2 regions of the Kribbella hippodromi genome follow, and region 1 is predicted to be linked to the other one. Evidence: predicted binding sites of a transcription regulator. Region 1 holds the regulator's gene; the other holds the start of a gene.

Region 1 (12,045 bases):
TCCGGCACGCCCGCGACCACCACCCTCACCCTCGGCGCCCCGTAATATCCCAGTCCACGACTAGGGAGGCGGCGTCTTGAGGACCGACCATGAGATCCGGATCGCGCTGGTGCTGAACGGTGGTGTCAGCCTGGCGGTCTGGATGGGTGGGGTGACGCACGAGCTGGATCTGATTCGGCGTGCGTCCGGTGCGTCCGATGCGCCGGGTCCGCAACCGTACGACAAGGTGCTCGCCGAGCGTTGGCGGGAGCTGTGTCACCGGGGCGAAGAGCGTCGCCGCGTGGTTGTCGACGTGATCGCGGGCACGAGCGCCGGCGGCCTGAACGGGTCGTTGCTGGCGACCGCGATCGCCAACGGTTCGACCCTCGATCCCGACGGCGATCAGGGGCCCTGGCTGCGGCAGAAGTGGGTCGGGCTCGGTTCGCTCGACGTCGGCAAGCTGGTCCCGGCCGCGAACGTGAAATCGACCTCGGTATTGGACGGCAAGTACTTCCTGCGTCAGCTCGAAGGGCTGCTCAAGGACGTCGCCGCCGCGGGCGAGCGGGCCGCCGAGGCGCCGGTCACCTTGTTCGTCACCGCTTCCGGTTTGGGCGTGCAGCAGTTCGAGGCGAAGGACGCGGCGGGGCAGGCGTTCGCCGTACCCGATCACCGCTACTTGTACGGGTTCACCAGCGAGGACGCGCCGACGTACGACGGAACCCACCGGAAGTTCACCCTTCAGGACAACAACGCGCTGCAGGACACCGAGTTGCTGGCCCGGGCCACGCGGGCGTCGGCGTCGTTTCCGGCTGCGTTCGGGCCGGTGCTGGAGACGCCGGAGCTGGCTGCGCGACCGCCGCGCATTCGGCCTTGCCCGGCTGAGTCCGGGTCCTGGCTCGTCGACGGTGGCGTACTCGACAATGCACCGTTCGGTCCGGTCCTTGATGTCGTAGCGCGCCGGCCGGTGAACGGCAAAGCGACCAGGTACGTGCTGTATGTCGTACCGTCCGCCGGGATCGGTCACGCATCGACAGCCACCGCCGGGGCGCACGAGCCGAGTTGGCGCGTCGCCGCCATGTCGGCGGTGCAGTTCCCGCGCGAGGTGGACTTTCGTTCCGATGTCGAGCAGCTGGAACGCCTGCTGCTGGAGGCGGATGCGTCCTGGTCCGACACCCAGCGGCTCTTCGACCGTTGCCTCACGCAACCAGAAGAACGGGGCCGGTTGCAGGCTGCCGCGACCGCGCTGCAGCCCGCGTACTCACGTGGTCGCGCGGCCGGTGGGGTCTGGGAAGCGGTCACGATCGCGAGTCACGACCAGTCGACCGTACTGGACGCGGCGACCGCGCTTTCCGAAGCGGAGATCGACGAGATCCTCGGCACCGACCATCCCTGGGTGCCCGGACCGGATGGTTCGACCGTTGCACTGCGCAACGATGCCGAAGGCAACCCGAGCTGGTTGTGGGGGACCGGCGCGGCCGAGCGGATCGTCCGGCTGATCCTGCGTTCGTTGCGCGGTCGGGTCAGTTCGGCGCCGGCCGGCGAGCGCGCCGAGCTGGACAAAAGGTTGACCGCGGCAAGCAACTGCTTGCTGAAGGTGCAGGCCGTTCGGGACGCGCTGGATGTGCGCTTGGCCGAGGCGCAGCTCGACCTGCGGCCGGCCGGTGGCGCCGAGGCGGTCGCCGTCGGCGTGACCGACATCTTCGAGCAACTGCAGGTCCAGCGGGCGCTCGGCGACGCGTTCGCGGAGCTGATCGCGGTCGTCGGCGGGGATCTCGTCGACATCGCCCTCGAGGTGGAGATCGTGTCCCGGTGCACCTCGTCGCGTACGCCGGAACAACGCAGCGCCCCGTTCCAGTTCCTGCGCCTCGGGCCGGACATTCCGCTCGCGGTACTGGACGACCTGCCGGAAGGAACCATCGCCAACCAGCTCAAGGACCGCATCCTGTACGGCAGTCAGGTCGGGCACTTCGGTGCGTTCGGCGCGGCGGACTGGCGGCGCTGGGACTGGCTGATGGGTCGGCTGCACTGCGTCGCGCACGTGGGCGCGATGCTCGGCGCGGACGTGGACTGGATTCGCGAGACCCAGCGTCAGGTGCTGCAGGCGGAGGGCTGGCCGCTCGAGACGGTGGCCGAGCGGATCCTGCGGCTGGCGAAGGACTTCCCGATCGGCGCCGGGCTGGGCGCGATGGTGACGATGCGGGACGAGCTGAACGAGTCGCCGGAGGGCCGCGCGATCACCAAGGGTCTGGCCGACCGGATGGTCGACGTGTCCGGTGGTCTCGGTCCACAGGTCGGCGCCTGGGTGAAGGCGGCCGCGAGCCGCAAGCACCAGCCTGGTACGTGGCTGCTGCGGACCGCACGCTGGTTCACCGAGCCGGCCCGGCAGGCGCTGTGGGAGCGGCTGGTCCGCGGCGCGAAGCTGAGCCCGGCGCAGCGGCCGCCGATCTTCGAGCCATGGTTGCCGATAGCAACGGCCGCGGCTGGGGTGGTGCTGTTGGTGATCGCCGTGGCGGTGGAGCAGGCCGGCGTACGCATCGTGGCCGCGGTACTGGCCGGAGCCATCCTTGCGGCGAGTGCGGTCCTCGGCGCGATCACCTGGTACGTACGCCGGGCGCGCCGCTTGATCCGGGCCTGGCTCGAACGCCGGATGCCCGCGATCAGTCGAGCGTCGCGAAGTCGATGAGCTCCTCGACCCGGCCGAGCAGCGCCGGGTCGAGATCGGCAAAGCTGTTCACCTTGGACAGGATGTGCTTCCAGGCCGCCGCGACGTCGGCCTGGTCGGTGGCCGGCCAGCCGAACGACTGCAGGACGCCCTTCTTCCAGTCCTGCCCGCGCGGGATCTTCGGCCAGGCCTTGATCCCGACCGACGACGGCTTGACCGCTTCCCAGATGTCGATGAACGGGTGGCCGACCACCAGCACGTACCGGTTGTTCACCTGGGCCGCGATCTTCGATTCCTTCGAGCCCTCGACCAGGTGATCGACCAGGACGCCGAGCCGCCGGCCCGGTCCCGGCTGGAACCGGTTGACGATCTCGACCAGGTCGTCGACGCCTTCGAGGTACTCGACCACGACGCCCTCGATCCGCAGGTCGTCACCCCAGACCTTCTCCACCAGCTCGGCGTCGTGCCGGCCCTCGACGTAGATCCGGCTGGCCCGGGCCACCTTCGCCCGGACGTTGTCCACCGCGACCGAACCGGACGCGGTCCGGGTCTTCTTCGCCGGGCCGGCCTTCTTCGGCGGCTTCAGGCTGACCGGCTTGCCGTCCAGCCAGAACCCCGGGCCGAGCGGGTACGTCCGGATGTTGCCGTGCCGGTCCTCGAGGTCGACCACACCGTGCTCCCAGCGCACGATCGCGCCGACGAACCCCGACGTCGGCTCCTCGACCACCATCCCCTTGGAGATCTCGACCTCGACTGTCCGCCCGTTCTTGGGCTTGCGCCAGTCACCCGCGAGTACGTCGTTCCCATACCTGTCAGCCACGCGCCAACTCTAATAACTCGGAGCCGCATGTGAGGCGGTCGACTGGCGGCTCGGCGCGGTCAGGGTGAGGACGAAGTACGTGACGAAGCCGACGACCAGGCCGACCGCCCAGGAGTAGTCGTACAGCGGTTTGAGGAATGGGATCAGGCCATCGGCCGGGAAAGGGCCGGCGCCCGGGTTCGAGTACGCGCCGCCGACCGCGAGCAGTGAGCCGAAGAGCGTCGCGACGACACCACGCCAGTTCCAGCCGGCTGCATACCAGTACCGGCCGTCGCGCTGGTACAGATCGGCCAGGAACAGGTTGGTGCGGTCGATCAGCCAGTACCCGGCGATCAGTACGCCCGCCACCGACGCGAGCAGGCCGCCGTAGAAGGACAGCCAGACGAAGATGTAGATCGACGGATCCGAGATCAGCCGCCAGGGCTGGATGACGATGCCGATCACGCCGGTGACCAGGCCGGCGGTCCGGAAGTTCAGCCAGCGTGGCAGGGCGTTCGCGAAATCGTACGAGGGACTGACCACGTTGGCGGCGACGTTGCACGACATGGTCGCGAGGATCGCCATCACCAGGCCGATCGTCACCACCACCGGGTTCTCGAACCGGCGGGTGAGCTCGACCGGATCCCAGAGCGCCGACCCGTAGAGCACGACCGTACCCGAGGTGGTGATGATCGAGACCAGCGCGATGAACGACATCGTCGTGGGCAGGCCGATCACCTGGCCCCAGACCTGCGCCCGCTGGCCTTTCCCGAATCGGGTGAAGTCCGGCATGTTCAGCGAAAGCGTTGCCCAGAACGCGATCATGCCCATCAGCGACGGTGGGAAGATCTTCCAGAAGTCCGAGCCCCAGCCGAGTTTCGACGGCTGCGACAGGATCGGCCCGAAGCCGCCGGCCTTCACCAGCACCGCCACCATCAGCGCCACGAAGGCGATCGTGACCAGCGGGGCGGCCCAGTTCTCGAACCGGCGCAGGCCTTCGATGCCGCGGAGGATCAGCAGCATCTGGAGCAGCCAGAAGAACCCGAAACTCAGCCACATCGTCCACGGATGCCCGCCGATCGCGGACGCGCCGGTCCAGCTCTTGCCGAGCAGTTCACCGGCGATCACGAAGATCGCCTGGCCGCCGATCCAGGTCTGGATACCGAACCAGCCGCAGGCGATGAAGGCCCGCAACAGCGCCGGGAAGTTCGCGCCGCGGACGCCGTAGAACGCGCGCGCGAACACCGGGAACGGGATGCCGTACTTGGTGCCGGCGTGGCTGTTCAGCAGCAGCGGAACGAGGACGATGAGGTTCGCCAGCGTGATGGTGAGGAACGCCTGCAGCCAGTTCATCCCGAGCGCGACCAGGCCGGACGCGAGCAGGTAGCTGGGGATGTTGTGCGCCATCCCCATCCAGAGGGCGGCGTAGTTGTACGTCGTCCAGGATCGCTCGGGTAGCCGGGTCGGTGCGAGTTCGGCGTTCGCGTACGGACTCGTGGCGAGTGCTTGCGGGTCCGTCAGCTCGACTCGTCCGTCGGGGTGAACGGTCTGTTCGATCCGTTGACTGATGGCCACAAGTCCCACCCCATCCGGTCGGGCGAAGTCCGTACCGAACAAGTTGCGCGACGAGCGGAGTCCGTGTCAACGGATTGGTTCAGTTAGGGACCGAGCAGGGGGAGAGTTGGGCGTTGGGGCGTGCCGAGTGCCTGGTAGCCGCGGCGGATCGCGTCCTGGAGTTTGTCGACCGGCCAGGGCCAGTCCTCGGTGTGCTTCAGCGCGTCGTCCAGGGACGTGCCGGCGTGGTGCAGGGTCGAGATCGTGTTCGCGACCTTGCCCAGCTCGATGGCCTGATCCCGCGCGTACTCGATGTCGATCACCGCACCGTGCCCCGGAACGATCTTCACGGCCGGTGTCATCATCCCGACCACTGCCTCGATCGTGTCCGGCCATTCCATCGGGTACGAGTCGGGGCCGTACGACGGCGGGGCCGACTCCTCGAGCAGATCGCCGACGAAGAAGACGTCCACGTCCGGTACGGCGATGACGATGTCGCCGGAGGTATGCGCGTTGCCGACGTGCAACAGCTCCGCGCGGCGGTCGCCGAGGTCGATCACCTTGGCGGCGGCGAACCTGGTTCCGGCCAGGTTCTCCTCGGCGGCGGCGTTCTCGTGCAGGTAGACGGTCGCGTCGGTGAAGACGCTGTTGCCGGCCACATGATCGAAGTGGGCGTGCGTGTTGACGACCCACTTGACCGGCTGGTCGGTGAGCTCACGGATGTGTTCGCGGAGCTGCTCGGCCTCGGCGGTGGTGGCGCGGGTGTCGATCACCAGCGCACCGTCGGCGCCGACGACGAGGCCGACGTTCAGATCCCATTCGTCGTACCGGCGGACCCAGGTGCGATCGCCGATTTCGGCCCAAGCGCTCATGGATCAGACCCTACTTGCCGGAAAGCGAAGCCGAGGAAGCGGTCGTCCGACGCTGCTCCTTGCTGACGCTGCTCTTGCTGACGCTGCTACTTGCTGACACTGCTACTTGCTGAGGACGTCGCCCTTGAGGACCTGGTCGCGCTTGGTGCCCCGGAGCAGCAGGCCGACGTTGTCGCCGGTCTTCGCGGTCTTGACGGTCTTGCGGAACATTTCGATCCCGGTCACCTCGACCTGCAGCAGCGGCCGGCCGTCCCGGTTGACGATCAGCTGCTCGCCGACCGACACCGTGCCGGTCTGGATCCGGCCGGTCGCGACCGTTCCACGACCGGTGATCGAGAACACGTCCTCCACAGTCAGCCCGAACGACCCGACCGGCAACACGTCCTGCGGCCGCGGCGGAAAGGTGCCTGACGACGGCGAGCTGCCCGGTGAAGGCGAGGTGGCCGGTGAAGGCGAGGTGCCCGGTGACGGAGAGGCGTCCGGTGAGGGGAACACGTCCTGCGGGCGCGACCCGGCTTCGTGGCCGCGCGCGAGCAGTTCCTGTGGGTCCATCGGATTCGGTTCGCGCTTCCAGAACTTCCAGCCCATCCCTTGAGCCTAGTGCCCGCGCCGGAGCACCGGCGGCGCCGTACGCGCCGAGCCGGACACCTCACCGCCCATTCCTTGGGCCTGGTGGTTGGCAGGCCTGCTTCGGCCGACTTAAGGTCGCAAGTGTTCCGATCGCGGTTCCGAAACTTTCGAAGGGTGGCCGGTGTGACGACACGACGTGCTGTGGTGGTGCGAGGCGGTTGGGAAGGGCATTCCCCGGTCGAGGCGACCGACCTGTTCATCCCGTTCCTGGAGCAGAACGGCTACGAGGTGACCGTCTCCGGAAGCACCGAGGCGTACCTCGACCTGGACGGCGTCGACCTGATCGTGCAGTGCGTGACGATGAGCGAAATCGAGCCGGACCACTTCAAGGGGCTGGAGGCGGCGATCCGGCGCGGTACCGGGTTTGCCGGGTGGCACGGTGGGATCGCCGACTCGTTCCGGAAGAACGTGGACTACAGCTTCATCACCGGCGGGCAGTTCATCTCGCATCCGCACGGGTTCACCGACTATCGGGTCGACATCATTGCCGACGATCCGATTGTCGACAACATTGCGCACTTCGACGTACACACCGAGCAGTACTACGTCCACGCCGACCCGACGAACCGGGTGCTCGCGACGACGACGTTCGAAGCGCACCCGGACTACCCGTGGATCGAGGGCGCGGTGATGCCGGTGATCTGGACGCGCACCTGGGGCGAAGGCAAGGTCTTCGTCTGCACGGTCGGCCACAAATTGGACGACCTGGAAACCCCCGAGGTCCGCACAATCATCGAGCGCGGCCTCCTGTGGGCAAGCAAATGACCGGCCCCGCGAAGGGCGACGGGGCGGGTGCGGTGAGCGCCGGGGCGGGGGCGGTGACGAAGGTCGGGATTGTCGGGACCGGCGTCATCTCCGGCACGTATCTGGACCACCTGGACAAGCTGCCGGGTGTCGAGGTGGTGGCGGTTGCGGATCTGGATCGGAGTCGCGCCGAGGCGATCGCGACGGAGCACGACGGCATCCGCGCGCTGACGCCGGAGGAGTTGTACGCGGCTGACAACGTTGAGATTGTCATCAATCTGACAATCCCCGCGGCGCATGCAGCAGTGCACCAGGCCGCGCTGGCGGCCGGCAAGCACGTGTACGGCGAGAAGCCACTGGCCATGGACCGCGCCGAAGCCGAACCACTGCTGAAGTACGCCGCCGCCAACGACCTGCGCATCGGCTGCGCACCGGACACCGTCCTCGGAACCGGTACGCAGACGGCTCGCGCGGCGATCGACCGCGGTGACATCGGCACCCCACACGCCGCGACCGCGTTCATGGTCACCCCCGGCCACGAGCTGTGGCACCCGGCACCCGAGTTCTACTACCGCCCCGGCGGCGGTCCGGTCCTCGACATGGGCCCGTACTACGTGACCAGCCTCGTGACGCTGCTCGGACCTGTGGTCCGGGTCACCGCCCGCGCGGGCCGGGCGAAACAGCAGCGGACGGTCCACACCGGCCCACGCGCCGGGACCGTGTTCGACGTTGAGGTGCCGACGCATGTCACCGGGGTGCTGGAGCACGAGTCGGGCGCTCTGACCACAGTGCTGATGTCGTTCGACGTCTGGGCCGGGCGGCTGCCCCGGATCGAGGTGCACGGGACGGACGGCAGCCTGTCCGTGCCGGACCCGAACGCGTTCGACGGGACGGTGGAGATCGTGACCCCCGAGCGGCGCGAGTGGACCGAGGTCCCGGTTGCCGGCGGGTACGCCGGTGCGGGCCGGGGTGTAGGTGTCGCGGACCTGGCGCGGGCAGTACGCAACGGTGAGCCACATCGCGCGGACGGAGCGTTGGCATACCACGTACTCGACGTGCTGGAGTCGTTCGTCGACTCGGCGATCCAGGATCAGCCGCTCGATGTGGCGAGCACTGTGGCACGCCCCGCGGCCGTTCCGTTGGGAGCGTCGCCCGAGACCGCCTAGACTGGCACTCCGAACTTGTGAGTGCCAAGGCCCTTGAGCCCGAGGGTCCGTCGAGACGTCTGAGAGGGTGGTGCGCGTGCTGGACGACCGCAAGCTGGATGTGCTCCGCGCCATCGTCGAGGACTACGTGGCCACCCATGAGCCGATCGGGTCGAAGGCGCTGGTCGACCGGCACAACCTCGGCGTCTCGCCGGCCACCGTCCGCAACGACATGGCCGCGCTGGAGGAAGAGGGGTACATCACCCAGCCGCACACCAGCGCCGGCCGGATCCCGACCGACGCCGGGTACCGGCTGTTCGTGGACAAGCTGAGCACGGTCAAGACGCTGTCGGTCGCCGAGAAGAAGGCGATCACCTCGTTCCTGGCCGGAGCAGTCGACCTGGACGACGTCGTCCGCCGTACGGTCCGGCTGCTCGCCCAGATCACCCGCCAGGTCGCGATCGTGCAGTACCCGTCGCTGAATCGGTCGAGCGTGCGGCACATCGAGGTCGTCACGATGAGCCCGCGGCGGCTGCTGCTCGTCCTGATCACCAGCAACGGCCGGGTCGAGCAGCGGATCGTCGAGCACCCGCACGACGTCGACGAGCAGCTGATCGCCGACCTGCGCTCGCGGTTGAACACCGCCCTCGCCGGGCAGCGTCTGACCGACGCGGCGACGGTGCTGGCCGGCGTACCCGAGTTGTTCGCGCCGGGCGACCGGTCGCTGGTCGCGGCGGTCGTCACCACGCTGTTCGAGACGTTCACCGACGAGGTGGGCGAGCAGCGGATCGCGGTCGGCGGCGCCGCCAACCTGACCCGGTACGGCGACGACTTCGAGCGGAACGTGAAACCGGTGCTGGAAGCGCTGGAGGAGCACGTGATCCTGCTCAAGCTGCTCGGCGAGGCGACCAACCCGCAGACCCTGACGGTCCGGATCGGGCACGAGAACCCGTTCGAGGAGCTGGCCACCACCTCGGTGGTCGCGACCGGGTACGGGTCCAAGTCGGAGGCGCTGGCCACCCTCGGCATCGTCGGCCCGACCCACATGGACTACCCGAGCACGATGGGCGCGGTGCGTGCCGTCGCCCGGTATGTCAGCCAGATCCTGGCCGAGTCCTGACAGTGAAGACGAATATGCTGAAGATCCTCCCAACCCCCTGGTCTGGAGTATGAGCACCGATTACTACGCCGTCCTCGGCGTCAGCCGTGACGCGTCCGCGGACGAAATCAAGAAGGCGTACCGCAAGCTGGCGCGCCAGTACCACCCGGATGTGAACGACTCCGAGGACGCGCACCAGAAGTTCCAGGAGATCGGGCGCGCGTTCCAGGTGCTCAGCGATCCGCAGAAACGGCAGATGCACGACCTCGGCGGCGACCCGTTCGCCTCCGCGGCCGGCGGGCCGGGCGGCGCGGGCTTCGGGCAGGCGTTCACGTTCACCGACATCATGGACGCGTTCTTCGGCCAGACCGGCGGCGCCACCCGCGGTCCGCGGCCGCGGACCCGGCGCGGTCAGGACGCGCTCATCCCGCTCCGGATCGATCTCGCCGAGGCGGCCTTCGGGACCACCCGCGAGCTCAAGGTCGACACCGCCGTGCTCTGCCCGACCTGTAGCGGGTCCGGCGCGGCCGCCGGGTCCGAGCCGGTCACCTGCGAGATCTGTCACGGGCGTGGCGAGGTCACGCACACGCAGCGGTCGTTCCTCGGTGAGGTACGCACCATGCGCCCGTGCCCGAACTGCCGCGGCTTCGGCACCACGATCCCCAACCCGTGCGTCGAGTGCTCCGGAGACGGTCGTGTCCGGTCCCGTCGTACCGTCACGGTCAAGATCCCGGGCGGCGTCGACAGCGGTACGCGGGTGCAGCTGTCCGGTCAGGGCGAGGTCGGTCCCGGCGGCGGCCCGGCCGGCGACCTGTACGTCGAGATCGAGGTCGAGCCGCACGACATCTTCACCCGGAACGGCGACGACCTGCACTGCACGGTCACCCTGCCGATGACGGCGGCCGCGCTCGGTACGACGATCGATCTGCCGACGCTCGAAGGTGAGACGACGCCGCTCGAGGTGCGGCCCGGTACGCAGTCCGGGACGACGCAGACGCTGTCCGCGCGAGGTGTCCCGCGGCTGCGGCACGCCGGGCGCGGCGACCTGATCGTCCAGGTCATCGTCGAAACCCCCACCAAACTCGACGACGCCCAGGCCGAACTGCTCCGTCAACTCGCCGTCGCCCGCGACGAGGAACGCCCCCAAGGCCAAGTCCAAGCCACCCACAAAAGCGTCTTCGGCCGCCTCCGCGACGCCTTCGGCGCCCACTAACGTTCACCCCCGTCCAGCGGTGACGGGGCGGAGACCGCCTGCACCACGAACAACCCCCACGTATCGCAGCACCCGTGTACTGCAGCGCCCATGTACTGCACCCCCGGCGTACTGCACGCCCCGCGTGGGCCGCACCACCGAGCGGTCCGCACCACCCCGCGTACAGCACCATCCCCGCGTGCTGCACCCCCGCGCGGTCCGTGGTGCCCGCGCGGTTCACGATGCCTGCACGGCGCACGAGCCGCAGGGCGGCGCGCTGGGAGGGTTGCCCCCGCGGGTGGTGGGTTGCCCCCTGAAAATGTGAGGGGTCAACCCTGCAGCTCGAGGGCCAAGCTCGCTATCTCGGCAGGCGAGGTGTGCGGCACGGCGCCCGGGCGGCGGGCGTTCGGGAGGGTTGACCCGCGAGTGGTCGGTTAGCTCCGCGAGCGCGACGTTGCGCCCGTGAGTGGGGGGTTGCCCCCGCAGGTGGTGGGTTGCCCCCTGAAAATATGAGGGGCCAACCCTGCAGCTCGAGGGCCAAGCTCGCTCCCTCGGCAGGCGAGGTGTGCGGCGCGGCGCCCGGGCGGCGGGCGTTCGGGAGGGTTGCCCCGCGAGTGGTCGGTTAGCTCCGCGAGCGCGACGTTGCCCCCGTGAGTGGGGGGTTGCCCCCGCAGGTGGTGGGTTGCCCCCTGAAAGTACGAGGGGTCAACCCTGCAGCTTGGGGGGGCAAGCTCGCTCTCTCGGCAGATGAGGTGTGCCGCGCGGTGCTTGGGCGGCGGGGCGTTCGGGAGGGTTGCCCGCGCGAGTGGTGGGTTGCCTGCGTGAGTGGGGGTTGTCTCCTGGAAATATGAGGGGCGAGCCTGCGGTTGAGGGGCGAGCTGTCTCAGTCAGTGAATTGGAGGAGTCGGGCGGATGGGTGTCGCGGTGTTCTTTCACGCTGAGGTGGCGGGTGCTGGGCTGGCCGGGGGTGACGTGGCGGGTGCTGAGCTGGGCGGTGCCCCGGCGGGCGGTGCTGCGGTGGGTGGTGCCGGGGTGGGGGGTGCCGGAGTGGGCGGTGCTGCGGTGAGTGGTGCCCAGGTGGGGCGCGCTGGGGTGGGTGGTAGTGCGGTGGGTGGTGCTCAGGTGGGGCGTGCTGGGGTGGGGGGTGGTGAGTTGGTGCTTGGTGGGGCTGAGGGGCGGCATGCGGCGGTGGTGCGGCGGATTGGGATAGGGGAACGGATTCGGCTGACTGATGGGCGGGGGAGTTGGGCTGAGGGGCCGGTTGTGCAGGCCGGGAAGGGTGGGGTGACGGTTGCTGTGGAGGAGCGCGGTACCGAGCGGGCGCCGGATCCGCGGGTTGTGGTGGTGCAGGCGTTGCCGAAGGGGGAGC
Region 2 (12,045 bases), on a different contig from region 1:
GATGAGCTGCCTGCGGTGGTGCGGCGGGTGTTTTTGATTGGGCATTCGATGGGTGGACGAGCTGTGGTTGCTGCCGGCGATCATGCGCGGGTTGCTGGAGTGCTTGCGTTGGCGCCTTGGTTGCCTGCGGGGGAGCCGCTGGTCGCACTGCGGGCGCCGGTGATTTTCGCGCATGGAACGGACGACACGATCACCGATCCGGCGACCACGATGGCGTACGCGGCGCGGCTGCGGGCGGCGGGTACACCCGTGCGCACGTACTTGCTGGCCGGCGAAGACCACGCCATGCTGCACCGCTCCGGCGACTGGAACAGGCTGGTAGAAGATTTCGTCCGCTCCGCCCAGGCCGGAGATGCGCCGTCCGGCAGTCAGGAACTCCCGGCGCCCGAGCAGCCGCCCGGGTCGGCCTTCCGCGTGCAAGCAGCCGCCGTCGCGGAGATCGCGCTGACTCGACTCCGCTTGCCGATACGCGAGCGCTTCCGCGTCTGACGGCTTGCGGTGCGCGAGTGGTTCCGCGTGTGACGGGGGGTGGTGCGCGAGTGCTTCCGCGGGTGGCGGCTGATGGTGCGCGAGTGCGTCTGCGGGTGACGGGTGACGGTGCGCGAGTGTGTCCGCGGCGGCTGGCTGTGCGTGAGTGGTTTCGCGGGTGGCGGGTGGTGGCGCGGCGGTGGTGTGGGTGTGGTGGGAGCAGAGGCCTGGGGGTGGTGCGTACCGCTTGCTCCCCAGGTGAACGGTCAGCGGCCAACCGGTTTCGTGGTCCAGCGTGCCGAAGTCAGGTGAACGCCCGGCGTTGCCTGGGTGACGGGTTAGTGGCGGGTCTCCGGGGAGCGCGGCAGCGGACGCAGCACCTCGCCCGCCGGCAAGTCACCCGGAGACCCGCACGCGAGTCGATCATATGTTCGAATACAACTCGAGCGCAAGTAGGATCATCCACAAATCCCCGCGAGCAAGCTCGGCACGTGACAGATCCGGTGGGGAAGTCATCCCGTGACGCGGCGGCAGGAGTAGGCGACGGCGTCGCGGCCGATCCGGGTGATGATCAGGGTCGCGGACGTACGGCCTTTCGGTGCGAGCTTCTTGCGCAGCTGGGCCGGGTCGAGGTCCACGCCGCGCTTCTTGATCTCCAGGGTGCCGATTCTCTGCGTACGGACCCACGTACGCAGAGCCTTCTCCTTGTAGGGCAGCTCTTCCAGTACTTCGTACGCGGATGCGAGTGGTGTCGGGACGTACTTGGCTGCGGTGACGTAAGCGATGCGCGGGTCCAGCAGCCACCCGTCGACCACTGCCGCAACAGCAGTGACCAGACCGGCGCGTACAACGGCACCGTCCGGCTCGTAGATGTACTGGCCGACCGGACCGGCGTCAGCGGGTGGGGCGGCTGAGACGGTCACTCCGCCCGGTAGCAGGGTCGCTCGTCGCGGCGTACCTCCGTACAGGGCGCCGGACCAGAGTGCGGCCTCTTTTACCTCGCCGGAGTCGCTGATCCACTCTGCTTCCACGTCTGCCGGGATCGCGTCGTGCGGGATGCCCGGTGCGACCTTCACACAGGCCGTTCGCTGCAGTAGGTCGGTGACGAACGACCAGGGCGGCGAGTAGGCGTTGTGGTCGAACACCCGTCGTCCGTCGGCTCGCCGGGCTGGGTCCGCGAACACCACGTCGTACGGGGTGAGGTCCGTGGACTCCGCATCGCCTACTAGTACCCGTCCGGTCAGTCCGAGGGCGGTGAGGTTGGCCCGGGCGGTGGCTGCGGTTTCTGGATCGCGTTCCACTCCAGTGACCTGGAGTCCGGCGCGGGCGGCGCTGATCAGGTCGCCGCCGATCCCGCACCCCAGGTCAACCACGCCGGCTCCGGGCAGAGCGGCCGCGATCCGGGCAGCTCGGTGCGTACCCACTGTGGTCCTGGTTGCTTGTTCCAGACCGTCCGGCGTGAAGTACATGCGCTCGGCGTCCGTACCGAACTTGGCGACTGCCCGGTGGCGCAGTGCGGCTTGGGTAACCACGGCAGTCACCAGCTCAGCCTCGTACCGCCGCCGCAGCTTCTCCACCAACTGCAGCTCCCTGCCGGCCTGGTACTCGCCGCACGCAGCAGCCAGTACCTCGGCCCCGGGTCCGTCCAGCAAGGCGGTGACAGTCACCCGGCAACTTTAGATTGGCGAAATCTTGGCACTCGAGTTGACCGAGTGCTAATCGCGGCCTAGATTCGGTGTTGGCACTCTCCAGGGGAGGGTGCCAGCGGTCCGGCCTCTGACCCCCGCGACGGCAGGGGAGCGCGACCACATCGAAAAGACAAGCGAATTCGACCGTGGAGGTCAGCAAGTGTCGGTCACGATCAAGCCGCTCGAGGACCGTGTCCTCGTCGCGCCGCTCGAAGCCGAGCAGACCACGAAGTCCGGCCTGGTGATCCCGGACACCGCCAAGGAGAAGCCGCAGGAGGGCGAGATCCTCGCCGTCGGCCCGGGCCGGATCGACGACAACGGCAACCGCGTCCCGCTGGACGTCGCCGTCGGCGACAAGGTCATCTACTCCAAGTACGGCGGCACCGAGGTCAAGTACGACGGTCAGGACTACCTGATCCTGGGCGCCCGCGACATCCTCGCAGTCGTCAGCAAGTGACGAACCACCGCTGTTCCTGACCGACACCGCCCCGGAGCCGCTGGCGCCGGGGCGGAGTGGGTTCCGGCCGGCCGCCACGGCGGCCCGGCCGGGGAACCGCGGCCGGCTCGACGCCTGCACCGAAGACATTCAGAAAAGGACTGGTTCTCTTCATGCCGAAGATCCTCGAGTTCGACGAGAACGCGCGGCGCGCGCTGGAGCGCGGCGTCGACAAGCTCGCGAACACGGTCAAGGTGACGCTGGGGCCGAAGGGCCGCTACGTCGTCCTGGACAAGAAGTGGGGCGCCCCGACCATCACCAACGACGGTGTCACCGTCGCCCGTGAGGTCGAGCTGGACGACCCGTTCGAGAACCTTGGTGCGCAGCTCACCAAGGAGGTCGCCACCAAGACCAACGACATCGCCGGTGACGGCACCACCACCGCGACGGTGCTGGCGCAGGCGCTGGTGCACGAAGGCCTGCGGGCGGTTGCCGCGGGCGTCAACCCGATGGGCCTCAAGCGCGGTATCGAGGCGGCCGTCGAGGCCGTGTCGGCCAAGCTGGTCGAGACCGCCCGTCCGGTGGACGACAAGGGCGACATGGCCCACGTCGCCACCATCTCCGCCCGGGACGCCGAGATCGGCAGCCTGATCGCGGACGCGTTCGACAAGGTGGGCAAGGACGGTGTGATCACCGTCGAGGAGTCGAACACGTTCGGCACCGAGCTCGAGTTCACCGAGGGCATGCAGTTCGACAAGGGCTACATCTCGCCGTACTTCATCACCGACGCCGAGGCCGGCGAAGCGGTGCTGGAGGACCCGTACATCCTGATCCACCAGGGCAAGATCTCCGCGATCGCGGACCTGCTGCCGCTGCTGGAGAAGGTCGTGCAGTCCGGCAAGGCGCTGCTGATCATTGCCGAGGACGTCGAGGCCGAGGCGCTGTCCACCCTGGTGGTGAACAAGATCCGCGGCAACTTCACCTCCGTCGCCGTCAAGGCGCCGGGCTTCGGTGACCGCCGGAAGGCGATGCTGGAGGACCTGGCCGCGCTCACCGGCGCGCAGGTGGTGGCCCCGGAGGTCGGGCTGAAGCTCGACCAGGTCGGCCTCGAGGTGCTCGGTTCGGCTCGCCGGATCGTGGTCTCGAAGGACAACACCACCGTCGTCGAGGGCGCCGGCAAGGCCGACGACATCGACGGCCGGGTGAACCAGATCAAGGCCGAGATCGAGCGCACCGATTCCGACTGGGACCGGGAGAAGCTGCAGGAGCGGCTGGCCAAGCTGGCCGGTGGCGTCTGCGTGATCAAGGTCGGCGCGGCCACCGAGGTCGAGCTGAAGGAGAAGAAGCACCGGATCGAGGACGCGGTGTCCGCGACCCGGGCCGCGATCGAGGAGGGCATCGTCGCCGGCGGCGGCTCCGCCCTCGTGCACGCGGCCACCGTGCTGGACAGCGGTCTCGACCTGGAGGGCGACGAGCTCGCCGGCGTCCGGATCGTCCGCAAGTCGGTCGTCGAGCCGCTGCGCTGGATCGCCGAGAACGGTGGCTACGAGGGGTACGTCGTGACCTCGAAGGTCGCCGAGCTCGAGGTCGGCAGCGGCTTCAACGCGGCCACCGGCGAGTACGGTGACCTGCTGGCGCAGGGCGTCCTGGACCCGGTCAAGGTGACCCGGTCCGCGCTCGCCAACGCCGGCTCGATCGCCGCGCTGCTGCTCACCACCGAGACCCTGGTGGTGGACAAGCCCGAGGAAGAGGAGCCCGCCGCGGCCGGTCACGGCCACGGTCACGGTCACTGACCTCCAGGCAGGCAGTTCGGCAGCACAGCACAGCACAGCACACCCAGCACCGCCCGGCAGGCAACTGCCGGGCGGTGCTGTGTTTTCGGGGCTTTCGGGGTTTTCGGGGTTTCGGGAACCGGCTTTACGGAAACTAAGGTGCGTCTGGTGACGAATACTTTCCGCGAAACCGGCGTACGCATCCGGAACCGCCGCGACGAGGACCTCGATGTCTGCGTCGGACTGCTCCGCGCGGTGCATGAACAAGCCGGGTACCCGATCAACTGGCCGGAGGATCCGCGCGGGTGGCTGACGCCCGCGAGCCGGCTCGGGTGCTGGGTCGCGGAGAGCGACGGGCGGGTCGCGGGGCATGTCGTACTGACCGCCGTAGGGGATCGCGCCGAGGTGGAGCGGCTGTTCGTGGACCCGGCGGTGACGCGGAAGGGGATCGGGCGACGGCTGCTCGACCACTGTGTGACGACCGCCGCCGAGCTCGGCCGGGAGCTGTCGCTCGAAGTGGTGGACAACCGCGGGGCCGCCGTGCATCTCTACCGGCGCGCGGGATGGACCGAAACCACGCGTACGCCGATCGACTGGGGCGGCGAACAGGCCACCGAACTGATCCGTTTCAGCCCGCCCGTAAGTACCTGACTGGTCAGTAGTGACAGATCGTGATCAAACGAGGGGCTGGATCACGCCCAGCCACTAGGCAACAAGAGTTGAGCGCCGTACCATCTTTCAGGCTGACCGGTCTGACACGAGGGGGCGAGGGGTGACCGAGGTCCGAGTACCTGACACCCACGACCGGGTCGAGCTCAGGGATCTTGCCGCGCTGGCCGGCGACGGGGACCGTACAGCTCTCAACGACCTGCTCACCAGGGTGCGCGCTGTGGCGCACCGCTACGTCCGGTCCCGGTTGTGGACCTATCCCGGCGGCGCCGACATGGTCGACGACGTCGCGCAAGAGGTATGTGTCGCGGTGTTCGGCGCGCTCAGCCGGTACCGGGACGAGGGGAGGCCTTTCGAGGCTTTCGTCTACGGCATCGCGGCCCGCAAGGTCGCCGATGCCCAGCGTGCGTTCGCGGTCGCCGACGTCTCGACGCCGGACCTGCCGGACGGCGCGGACGAGTCACCGACGCCGGAGGAGCGCGCGGTTCGGCAGTCCGAGGTCCAGCACATCATCGGCCTGCTGGACAAGCTGCCGGAAAAGCTGCGGGAGATCCTGCGCCTTCGCGTCGTCGCGGGGTTGTCAGCCGAGGAGACCGGCCGGGCACTGGGAATGACACCGGGGGCGGTGAGGGTCGCACAGCATCGAGCGTTGAACACGCTCAGGGGGTATGTGGGGCATGAAGCACAGCTGGAACGAGGAAGAGCGGGGGAGGGGCATCATGGCTGACCGTTTCGACCTGGACGCGATCGAGTCCGATGACGCGCTGCTCGATCTGCTCGCCGCCGGTGGGGAGTCCGCCCGCTCGGCGGGCGAGCGCGACCCGGCCGTCCAACTGCTGGCCGATCTCCGGCTCGCGGTGGAGGTCGAGGACGAGCTCCCGGTGGAGACCATCGACGATCCGGAGAGCTTCCTGGCGCGGTGCGCCGCGATCAACCCGATCACCGACCCGTTCGCCCGCAAGGTGGCGACCCGGGGGCTGGCGCTCGGGGTGGCCGCGGTGGCGGCGCTGTCGGTCTCCGGGGTGGCGGCCGCCGTCAACGGCGATCCGCTGTCGCCGTACGAGAAGGTGATCGAGAAGGTGGTCGACGCGGTCCGCCCGCAGACCAGCTTCCCGAAGGAACAGCTCGACGGCCTGCCGGTGCTCGACAAGACCAAGATCGTCAAGGTCGCCAAGGACTACCAGGACAAGGCGCGGGCCGGTCACCTGGACCAGCCGGACGGTCCCGGCAACCCGGGTACCGACGACCCGAACGCGCGGGAGCTCCCGAACCCGCCGCAGGTCGTGGTCCCGGCGCAGAAGCCACTCGCGGTGCTGGACAAGCCGACGATCGGGCCGCCGGTGCCGGCGAAGCCGGTCGGCGACAAGACCGGCGACCCGGCGACGACCGACCCGGGCGGCAACGACCAGGGCGGCGGCGACCAGGGCACGGACAAGCCGACGGACCCGCCGAGCACGCCGACGACGCCGCCGCCGAGCGAGCCGACGGAACCGACGACCCCTACCAGCACGCCGACTCCGACGCCGACCGACCCGACCACCACGACGACGCCGACCACGCCGCCGAAGGGTGACACGGGCACCAGCGACGGTGGGACCCCGACCGGAACCCCGACCGGTGCGCCCAGCGGCGACCCCGGTACCGGCCAGGCCGGGAGTGGTGGCGACGCGGGTACGCCGTCCGCGGGCAGCACGACGACTCCGGGCAGTTCGGACACGACCGCGCCGAGTGGCGACACCACGGGCGGAACGGGCACCACTGGTACGGGCACCACTGGTACGGACACCAGCGGTACGGACACGACCGGTACGGGCACCACCGGCACCGGCTCGGCCGGCACTGGTGGTACGGACGGGACCGGTCTTCCGGCTACTGGTGGTGACGGGCAGAAGCCTGCTGGTGACGTCACCCAGGTCCCGAGTGACCTGACGAGCGTGGTCGGGCAGTTCATCGGCAACGCGATCCTGCCGGTACTGCCGACCCCGACCGGTACGCCGGCCACGCTGGAGAGCGCGCAGCGCTTCTTCGGCCCGGCCGACGCCGCCGCCAAGCCGCGGACCGGGCACCACGAGGCTGCCAAGGCCACCAAGTCGACCAAGTCCGGCAAGTCCACCAAGCACGACAAGGCGGCCGGCAAGTCAGCCAAGTCGGCCAAGGCGCACGGGAAGCATTCCAGCGGGAAGGTCAGCACCGGTTCGGTCCGGAAGGCCTATCCGAAGGGCAAGCACTCCACCGGCGAGTACCCGGAAGGCAAGCACGCGGCGATCGACCGTACGCATGGATCGACCGAGGACCTGGTGCTGCTGACCATCCTCGGCGTGATCAACAAGCCGACCGAGTAGGCGTTTTCCGGCACCGGCCCGGCCACCGCGATTCCGCGGCGGGCGGGCCGGTGCCGCGTGGGCCTGTGGATGGCCGATTCGGGTGCTGCTTGCGGCGCGGATAGGATGGGGTTCCGTTCTCGCCGTGTAAAGGTGCTCGTTTCCCCATGGACATCACACCCGCTGGAGTTCCCGACAAGTTTGCCGTCCTCGGCCTCACCTTCGACGACGTGCTGCTGCAGCCCAACGAGTCCGACGTCATCCCGTCCGAGGCGATCACCCGGTCCCGGGTGAGCCGCAACGTCTGGGTGAACATCCCGCTGCTGTCCAGCGCGATGGACACCGTCACCGAGGCGCGGATGGCGATCGCGATGGCCCGCCAGGGCGGTCTCGGCGTGCTGCACCGCAACCTCGCGATCGAGGACCAGGCCCAGCAGGTCGACCTGGTCAAGCGCTCCGAGTCCGGCATGATCGCGCAGCCGATCACGATCGGCCCGGACGCCAGCATCGGCGAGGCCGACGCGCTCTGCGGTCAGTACCGGATCTCCGGTGTTCCGGTGGTGGACGACGCCGGCGTCCTGGTCGGCATCGTCACCAACCGTGACATGCGGTTCGAGAACGACATGTCCCGCCCGGTCCGGGAGGTGATGACCCGGCAGCCGCTGATCACCGGCAGACAGGGCATCGCCGCCGACGACGCGATGGCGCTGCTGAGCAAGCACAAGGTGGAGAAGCTGCCGCTGGTCGACGACTCGGGCAAGCTCACCGGGCTGATCACGCTGAAGGACTTCGTCAAGCGCGACAAGTTCCCGCTGTCCACCAAGGACGCGACCGGCCGGCTGATGGTCGGCGCCGCGATCGGCTTCTTCGGCGAGGCGTACAAGCGGGCCATGACGCTGGTCGAGGCCGGGGTCGACGTGCTCGTCGTGGACACCGCGCACGGTCACTCGAAGGCGCAGATCGAGATCATCCGCAAGCTCAAGGCCGACCCGGCCACCCGCGGCGTCGACGTCGTCGGCGGCAACGTGGGCACCCGGGTGGGCGCGCAGGCGCTGGTCGACGCGGGCGCGGACGGCGTCAAGGTCGGCGTCGGGCCGGGCTCGATCTGTACCACCCGGGTGGTTTCGGGTGTCGGCGTGCCGCAGGTGACCGCGATCTACGAGGCGTCGCTGGCCTGCAAGCCGGCCGGCGTACCGGTGATCGGCGACGGCGGCCTGCAGTACTCGGGTGACATCGCGAAGGCGATCGTGGCCGGCGCGGACACGGTGATGCTCGGCTCGCTGCTGGCCGGTTGCGAGGAGTCGCCGGGTGACCTGGTGTTCATCAACGGCAAGCAGTTCAAGGCGTACCGCGGGATGGGCTCGCTCGGTGCGATGTCGTCCGGCGGGCTGCGCAAGTCGTACTCGAAGGACCGCTACTTCCAGCACGACGGCGGTTCCGACGAGAAGCTGATCGCCGAAGGCGTCGAAGGCCAGGTCCCGTATCGCGGCCCGCTGTCCGCCGTCGCCCACCAGCTGATCGGCGGCCTCCGCCAGTCGATGTGGTACACCGGCGCCCGCACCGTCCCCGAACTCCAGGAAAACGGCCGCTTCGTCCGCATCACCTCAGCCGGCCTCCAGGAGTCCCACCCCCACGACATCCAAATGACAGTAGAAGCCCCCAACTACTCCGGCCGCTGACCGCCCGACGCGGCACAAGCCCCGGCACCGGAAACCCTTGTCATTCGACAAGGGTTTCCCCATGTTGCCCGGCACCAGCCGGCTCAAGACACCACAGCGGCACCTGCTGAGATGTGACCGGCTCCCGCCGCCAACCGCACCCCCTGAACCAATCCCCGCGCAGTGGTCGCGGTCGTGATCCTCCCCAAACCGGTTTGGGGAGGACCTACCCGACGACTGGGGTTGGCTACTGCCTGATTCGGAAGGTACGACGCCCCAAACCGGTTTGGGGGCGGTGGAGGGCAGGCGTGGTGGGGTGGGGTGGGGTGGGCGTTTGGACAGGAGGTGTTCGTTGGGTGGTAGTGCACCTAGGCGGGGTGGGGTACATGTGTACGGCGTCTCGTGGGTGCACTACCTGTCGAGATGCAGATGGTCCGCGGTGGTGCGGCGGGACTTGCTGGGTGATGCCGTGACGCCGGGCTGCAGGTGGTTCTTGATCGGTGTTCTGGTCTCAGGGCGTGGGTGGACCAGATTCTCGTTCGGTGACTGCTGATCGGTAGGCTGGCCCCATGACCGAGATCGAGATCGGCCGGGCCAAGCGGGGGCGGCAGGCGTACGCGTTTGACGACATTGCGATTGTGCCGTCGCGGCGGACGCGGGACCCGGAGGAGGTTTCGGTCGCCTGGCAGATCGACGCGTACCGGTTCGAGCTGCCGATTCTGGCCGCGCCGATGGATTCGGTGATGTCGCCGGAGACGGCGATCGCGATCGGGAAGGCCGGCGGGCTCGGGGTGCTCAACCTCGAGGGGCTGTGGACGCGGTACGAGGACCCGTCCGGTCTGCTCGCCGAGATCACCCAGCTGGACGCGCAGCAGGCCACGCACCGGCTGCAGGAGATCTACGCGGCGCCGATCAAGCCGGAGCTGATCTCGCAGCGGGTGCAGGAGATCCGCGACTCGGGTGTGACCGTGGCGGGCGCGCTGTCGCCGCAGCGGACCAAGCAGTTTGCGAAGCATGTGGTGGACGCGGGCGTCGACCTGTTCGTCATCCGCGGCACGACGGTCTCCGCCGAGCACGTGTCCGGTCAGGCGGAGCCGCTCAACCTGAAGCAGTTCATCTACGATCTCGACGTCCCGGTGATCGTCGGTGGGTGCGCGACGCACCAGGCGGCGCTGCACCTGATGCGTACCGGCGCGGCCGGCGTTCTGGTCGGGTTCGGCGGCGGCGCGGCGCACACGACCCGCAAGGTGCTCGGTGTCGCGGTGCCGATGGCGTCGGCGGTGGCCGATGTCGCGGCCGCCCGGCGGGACTACATGGACGAGTCTGGCGGCCGGTACGTGCATGTCATCGCGGACGGGTCGGTCGGCCGGTCCGGTGACGTGGCGAAGGCGATCGCCTGCGGCGCGGACGCGGTCATGGTCGGTTCGCCGCTGGCCCGCGCGAGCGACGCGCCCGGCGGCGGGTACCACTGGGGTGCCGAGGCCTGGCACCAGGACCTGCCCCGTGGCGAGCGCGTCGAGGTCGGTGTCACCGGCACGATGGACCAGATCCTGTTCGGCCCGTCCTGGGTCCCGGACGGCACGATGAACCTGGTCGGCGCCCTCAAGCGCGCGATGGCCACCACCGGGTACACGGAGCTCAAGGAGTTCCAGCGGGTCGAGGTCGTCGTCGGCTGACGGCGGGGACGGACCGATGAGCACCGGCGTACTGCTCCTGCATGGGTCGAGCGGCGTGCCTGATCTCGACCGGGCGCGCATCCTCGCGGCGGAGGGGTACGACGTACTCGCGCCGCGCTGGACTGTGCGGCACGAGGTACCGCTGGAGTCCTTTCCGGTGGATGAGCTCGCCGCGCGCAACGAGCGCGTCGTGGTGATGGGCAGTTCTTGGGGCGCCGAGGCTGCGCTGTTGCTGGGTGCGTTCGATGCGCGGGTGGATGCGGTGATCGCGTTCGCTCCGAGCGCGTACGTGTGGGGGCGGAACCTGGAGGACGGGAGTCATGCGTCCGCCTGGACTTGGCGGGGTACACCGCTGCCGTACGTGCCGTTTGATCCTGATTGGCGGGCTGAGGATGATCCGCCCAGTTATGCGGGGTTGTATCGGCGGAGCGTGCTGACGTACGCGGGTGAGGCTTTGGCGGCCCGGATTCCGGTGGAGCGGGTTCGGGAGCTGCTGCTGGTGGTTGGTGGGGACGATCGGGTGTGGCCGGCGGGGGAGTTCGCGGCGGAGATCGTACGCGGGCGGGGTGGGTTGGAGACGTCGGTCGTGACGGTTGCCGAGGCTGGGCATCGGGCGGTGCTGCCTGGTGAGGAGCCGAAGGCAGCCGGGCAGCGGATGGCGCGCGGCGGGACGGACGCGGCGGACCGGGAGCTGGGCGCGCTCGCCTGGCCGAGCGTGCTGCGGGTGCTTGCCGGGAGCTGAGCGGACGCCGCAACCTGGGCGGCGCTGAGAGGCTGAGCGGGCGCTGGGAGGGGCGTGCGGGTGCCCGGATGGTGGGCGACTTGCGGGGGGTGCTCGTGGGTTGGTGGGTTCTGGAAGGATTGCGGCATGGGATTGTTCAACCGACGCAGCAGCCAGGACACGGACAATGTTGCCCTTGCCGCAGGGCGGGCCCGACTGTCCCCGGACGATGTGGATCAGGTGCGGTTCCTGATCACCACCAAGAAGGCGGTGCACGCGGTCAAGCTGATCCGGGAGCGCACCGGGCTCGACCTGAAGCAGTCGAAGGAACTGGTCGACGACATCCGGCTCGGGCGGTACGTGGCGCCGACCACCGGTACGCCGGTCGTACGCCGCCCGAACACGAACCTCGCCGAACGCACCCGCGCGCTCAAGGCGGCCGGTGAGCTGCACCAGGCGACCGCCCTGGTCGTGTCCGAAACCGGGATGACCGAGGCCGAAGCCGGCCTGTTCGTCGGCGCCCTCCGCGCCGACCTGACCGACTGAGCCGACCTGACCGACTGAGCCGACCTGACCGACTGAGCCGACCTGACCGACTAAGCCGTCAGCTAGGACGCGTCCAGTGCGGGTCGCGTC

The links. The regulator HrcA, encoded in region 1, represses chaperone genes, less so after heat shock. The targets are predictions, from matches to a motif close to TTGGCACTCGNNNNNNNCGAGTGCCAA.
Region 2: groES (co-chaperone GroES) is a predicted target of HrcA. The motif match lies at 2,161-2,187, and genes of this name have one in related genera.

The regions. Positions count from the first base shown of each region.
Region 1 covers NZ_BAAAPH010000012.1:54,127-66,171, forward strand. Annotated here, with positions in the region: gene ABD260_RS19380 (S1C family serine protease) at 1-45, shown strand, start outside; gene ABD260_RS19385 (DUF3376 domain-containing protein) at 77-2,662, shown strand; gene ABD260_RS19390 (DUF3097 domain-containing protein) at 2,637-3,461, opposite strand; gene ABD260_RS19395 (NCS1 family nucleobase:cation symporter-1) at 3,471-5,015, opposite strand; gene ABD260_RS19400 (MBL fold metallo-hydrolase) at 5,099-5,866, opposite strand; gene ABD260_RS19405 (EF-Tu/IF-2/RF-3 family GTPase) at 5,969-6,454, opposite strand; gene ABD260_RS19410 (ThuA domain-containing protein) at 6,620-7,261, shown strand; gene ABD260_RS19415 (Gfo/Idh/MocA family protein) at 7,258-8,406, shown strand; gene hrcA (heat-inducible transcriptional repressor HrcA) at 8,483-9,505, shown strand; gene dnaJ (molecular chaperone DnaJ) at 9,555-10,697, shown strand; gene ABD260_RS19430 (16S rRNA (uracil(1498)-N(3))-methyltransferase) at 11,589-12,045, shown strand, end outside.
Region 2 covers NZ_BAAAPH010000005.1:239,591-251,635, forward strand. Annotated here, with positions in the region: gene ABD260_RS09985 (hypothetical protein) at 1-37, shown strand, start outside; gene ABD260_RS09990 (alpha/beta hydrolase family protein) at 49-489, shown strand; gene ABD260_RS09995 (class I SAM-dependent methyltransferase) at 981-2,135, opposite strand; gene groES (co-chaperone GroES) at 2,317-2,613, shown strand; gene groL (chaperonin GroEL) at 2,766-4,385, shown strand; gene ABD260_RS10010 (GNAT family N-acetyltransferase) at 4,533-5,015, shown strand; gene shbA (RNA polymerase sigma factor ShbA) at 5,137-5,760, shown strand; gene ABD260_RS10020 (hypothetical protein) at 5,753-7,375, shown strand; gene guaB (IMP dehydrogenase) at 7,522-9,033, shown strand; gene ABD260_RS10030 (GuaB3 family IMP dehydrogenase-related protein) at 9,582-10,688, shown strand; gene ABD260_RS10035 (alpha/beta fold hydrolase) at 10,705-11,430, shown strand; gene ABD260_RS10040 (hypothetical protein) at 11,557-11,955, shown strand; gene ABD260_RS10045 (TIGR03086 family metal-binding protein) at 12,014-12,045, opposite strand, start outside.